DNA from 2 places in the Streptomyces sp. NBC_01116 genome. Region 2 is predicted to be linked to the other one. Evidence: riboswitches for the same ligand, from Rfam matches in the RefSeq annotation. Region 2 holds a riboswitch; the other holds the start of a gene.
What was found. A riboswitch is a leader RNA that binds a small molecule or an ion and turns the genes downstream of it on or off. The one in region 2 is predicted to bind cobalamin.
Positions count from the first base shown of each region.

Region 1: another riboswitch for cobalamin. It lies ahead of OG245_RS02500 (ABC transporter substrate-binding protein); the one in region 2 lies ahead of OG245_RS07555 (cobalamin biosynthesis protein).

Region 1 is NZ_CP108644.1:617,976-620,167, reverse strand. Features, by position in the region: gene OG245_RS02505 (beta-ketoacyl synthase) at 1-375, shown strand, start outside; cobalamin riboswitch at 492-678, shown strand; gene OG245_RS02500 (ABC transporter substrate-binding protein) at 738-1,787, shown strand; gene OG245_RS02495 (FecCD family ABC transporter permease) at 1,844-2,192, shown strand, end outside.
Region 2 is NZ_CP108644.1:1,746,663-1,748,854, forward strand. Features, by position in the region: gene OG245_RS07545 (anion permease) at 1-513, shown strand, start outside; gene OG245_RS07550 (hypothetical protein) at 526-756, shown strand; cobalamin riboswitch at 906-1,039, shown strand; gene OG245_RS07555 (cobalamin biosynthesis protein) at 1,165-2,130, shown strand.

The DNA.
Region 1 (2,192 bases), 1.1 Mb from region 2:
GCCGCGCTGCGCGACGCCGGCTGGCGCGCCGAGGACGTCGACCACGTCAACGCGCACGGGACGTCGACCCCCCTCAACGACGCCACCGAGGCCGCCCTCATCGCCCGGTCCTATCCGCACCGGCCGCCCGTCACCGCACCCAAGGGCGTGCTGGGTCACTGCATGGGGGCGGCCGGCGCCATCGAGGCGGGCCTGACGATCCTGACGCTCCAGCACGGAGTGGTCCCCCCGATCGCGAACCTGGACGCCCCCGAGCCCGGGTTCGACATCGACTGCGTCACCAAGGTCCCGCGCGAGGTGCCCGTACGGCGGGCCGTCAGCCACTCCTTCGGCTTCGGCGGCCAGAACGCGGTGATCGCGCTCCAGGCTCCGTAACCCCCGCTCCGGAGCCGGGCGGAATCCGCCGGGCCGGTGTGGCGGGCCGATCCCGCGCCGCACCGGCCTCGTGCACAGCGGCCCGCCGCACCGCCTCCGACCTGCGCGAAGGCCCGTGATAGCTTGCCGGGGCCAGTCGAACCCCACGACGGGGTCAGGGAATCCGGTGCGAATCCGGAACTGACGCGCAGCGGTGAGGGGGACGGGCGGGGCCACGGCCACTGGAGCACGGATGTGCTCCGGGAAGGCGTCCCGCCCGGACGAACCCGAGTCCGAAGACCTGCTGGCACCCGCGCCCGCACCGTGGCGCGGGAACCGTACGACGGGCTCCGCGGCTGGGCCCAGAGACACCGAGGTCCTTCGTGCTGCCCACGGCCACCCCCGCCCCGATACGCACCGCCGCCCTGCTCGCGGCGGGACTCCTCCTGCTGACCGCCTGCGGCGGCGACGGGAGCACCGGCACGGCCGCCGCGGGCGGCACCGCCGACGGATTCCCGGTCACGCTCAAGAACTGCGGGCGCACCGTCACCGTGCAGGCCCCGCCCGAGCGGGCCGTCTCCGTCGACCAGGGATCGACGGAGATCCTGCTCTCGCTCGGACTGGCCGACCGGCTCGCCGCCACCGCCACCTGGACCGACCCGGTCATGAAGGGGCTGGAGAAGGCGAACGCGGGCGTCGAGCGGATCTCGGAGAACCGGCCCTCCTCGGAGAAGGTCCTCGACCAGGAGCCCGACTTCCTCTCCGCGTCCTTCACCTCCACCCTCGCCAAGGGCGGTGTCGCGCCCCGCGAACAGTTCGAGCAACTCGGCGTCCCCACCTACATCTCGCCCGCCGACTGCGCGGGCAAGGACAACAGCGGTGGCGGCGACGGAGCCCGCACCGCGCCGCTGACGATGGACTCCGTCCACACGGAAGTCCGCGAACTGGCCAGGGTGTTCGGCGTTCCCGAGCGCGGCGACGCCCTGGTGAAGAAGCTCCGGGCGCGCGTGGAGCGGGCCACCGACGGCGTCGACGCGTCGGACACCTCCCTCCTCTACTGGTTCTCCGACTCCAAGGCCCCCTACCTCGCGGGCTGTTGCGGAGCCCCCGGCGTCATCACCGAGGAGCTCGGCGCGAAGAACGTCTTCGACGACACCCGCGACGAATGGCCCCGGATCAGCTGGGAGACCGTCGCCGACCGCAACCCCGACGTCCTGGTCATCGGCGATCTGACCCGTACGACGCAGACCGCCGAGAGCGCCGCGAAGAAGATCGAGTTCCTGGAGTCCAACCCGGTCACCAGGACCATGGACGCCGTGAAGAACCGCCGCTACGTGCTGCTCAGCGGACAGGCCCTGAACCCCACCATCCGGACGGTCGAGGGCCTGGAACGCGTCGCGGCCGGACTGCGCGGCTTCGGGCTCGCGGGGTGAGCACCGGGAACCGTACGGCGGCGGAGCCTGCGCCCCCGGCCGGGGAGAGGGACGCGGTGCCACCCGCCTCCCGGCCCGGCCCCTTCCGGAACGTCGCCCGCCTCGCCGTGCCGCTCTCGGCGGGCGGGATCCTGCTCCTGCTGCTCTCCGTCGCGGTCGCCGTGACCATCGGGCCCGCCCGGATCTCCGTGCCCGACGTCTTCTCCGCCGTCGCCGCGCACCTCGGGTTCGGCGACTCGGGGCTCAGCCCGATCCGGGACGGCATCATCTGGAACCTCCGCATGCCCCGCACCCTCCTCGCCGCCGTGTGCGGCGCGGGGCTCGCGGTCTGCGGCACGGTGATGCAGTCCCTGCTGCGCAACCCGCTCGCCGACCCCTTCGTCCTCGGCGTCTCCTCCGGGGCCT
Region 2 (2,192 bases):
GGACTGACCGACCTCCAGCCGCCGCAGGGCTTCGCCGCCCAGACCAGCGCGGCGACGGTCATCCTGGCCTCCTCGCACCTCGGCTTCTCGCTCTCCACCACCCAGTCCTGCTCCGGTGCCGTCATGGGCGCGGGCCTCGGCCGCAAGGGGGGCGTGGTCCGCTGGTCCACCGCCACCCGGATGTTCGTCGCCTGGGGGCTGACGCTCCCGGCGGCCGGTCTGATCGGTGCGGGCGCCGAGTTCCTGACCAAGCAGGGCCCCTGGGGCATCGCCGTCACGGCGGTCATCCTGGTGGGCGGTTCGTTCGCCATCTGGCTGGCCTCGCGCCGCCAGCCGGTCGACCACACCAACGTCAACGACACGGGCGACGACGAGCCCCAGGGCATCGTCACCACCGCCATGGCGGCGGTCCAGCCGCCGCCCGTCGGCGGCCCGGCCGCCGACCTCGCATCCACCATCCCGGCCCCCGCCTCGGCGCCCGACGACCCGGCCCGGCCGCCGGCCAAGGTGTAAGGACAGATCCGCATGAAAATCGACTGGGCAGCCCTCGCCTCCGTCTTCGGTGTCAGCCTGGTGGTCACCGTCGCGCTGGTCGGCCTCTTCACCCTGGGCATCGTCGCCCTCTCCAAGCAGTCCGCCACGGCCGGAAGCAGTGCTTCCGGCGGGTCGGTGGCGCTGGCGCGCACCGGCGCGTACGCCTGCTTCGCGCTGTGCGTCGCGGCGGTCTCGTACGGGATCTACCTGATCGTCGCCTGACCCCGTACCCCGCACTCCTCCGGGCCGGACACACCCTCGTGTGTCCGGCCCGATGTGCGTCTGCGCACAGTGGAGCCTCGCAGGTCAACAGCGAGTTGACGGCTGTTCGCGGGCCGTGGTGGACTGCCGGAGCCATTTACGGCGACAGCAGAGGAAGCCGGTGCGAATCCGGCGCGGTCCCGCCACTGTCACCGGGGAGCACTCCCCCACACCGGAACGTCACGGCCCGCGACACGCGGACTGGAAGGCCGGGGGAACTGCGGATCCGGAAGCCAGGAGACTCTCGTCGCCGGTCACGTCGAACCAGGGCGCGGACCCTGAGTGAGGACATACGCCATGCCCGGCCGCCGTGCGCCGCTTCCTTTGCCCCCCAGCTCCGGAACATCCCTCCCCGCGACCGGCTGAGCCGTGCGTGCCGACCGCGTCTTCGCGTACGGCGCCACGGCCGGGATGATCGCCGACACCCTGCTCGGCGACCCCCGTCGGGGCCACCCCGTCGCCGGATTCGGCCGCGCCGCCGCGCGGGCCGAGTCCTGTCTGTGGCGTGACGACCGGGCTGCGGGCGCCCTGCACACCCTCGTGTGCGCCGGAGGCGCCGTGGGGGCCGCCGCGCTGACCGCGCGCGCCGTCCGGGGCCGCCCCGCGCTCGCCGTCGCGCTGACCGCCGCCACCGCCTGGTCCGTCGTCGGGATGACGTCGCTGGGGCGGGAGGCGCGCGCCATCGGCGGCGCCCTGGCCGCCGGGGACCTGGAGGTGGCACGGGAGCGGCTGCCGCATCTGTGCGGGCGCGATCCGCACTCCCTGGACGGTCCGGGGATCGCCCGAGCGGTCGTCGAGTCGGTCGCCGAGAACACCTCGGACGCCGTCGTCGGCGCGCTGGTGTGGGGGGCGATCGGCGGGGTTCCGGGGCTCGTCGGCTTCCGGGCGGTGAACACGCTCGACGCGATGGTCGGCCACAAGTCGCCCCGCTACCGCCGGTACGGCTGGGCCTCGGCCCGCCTGGACGACCTCGCCGGGTGGCCCGGAGCCCGGTTGACGGCCGCGCTGGCCGTGGCGGCGGGCGGGCGGCCGCGGGAGGCCGTGCGCGCGTGGCGGGCGGACGCGGGGCGTCATCCGAGCCCGAACGCGGGACCGGTGGAAGCCGCGTTCGCCGGAGCGCTCGGCGTACGGCTGGGCGGAACGCTGGCGTACGCCGGTCGCGTCGAGCACCGGCCGGTGCTGAACGGGGAGTCCGGGCGGGACGTGCGGGGCGCGGACATCGAGCGCGCGGTACGGCTGTCGCGCCGGGTGAGCACGCTGGCCCTCGGCGTGTGCGTGGCGGGCCGGCTGGTCGCCGGGCGGACGGCGGCGGGACGGAGGCGGGAACGGTCATGAACGGCCCGGATGGGAACGCGGTGAACGGTCCGGCGGGGAACGCGGTACGGGAACGGGAGCGG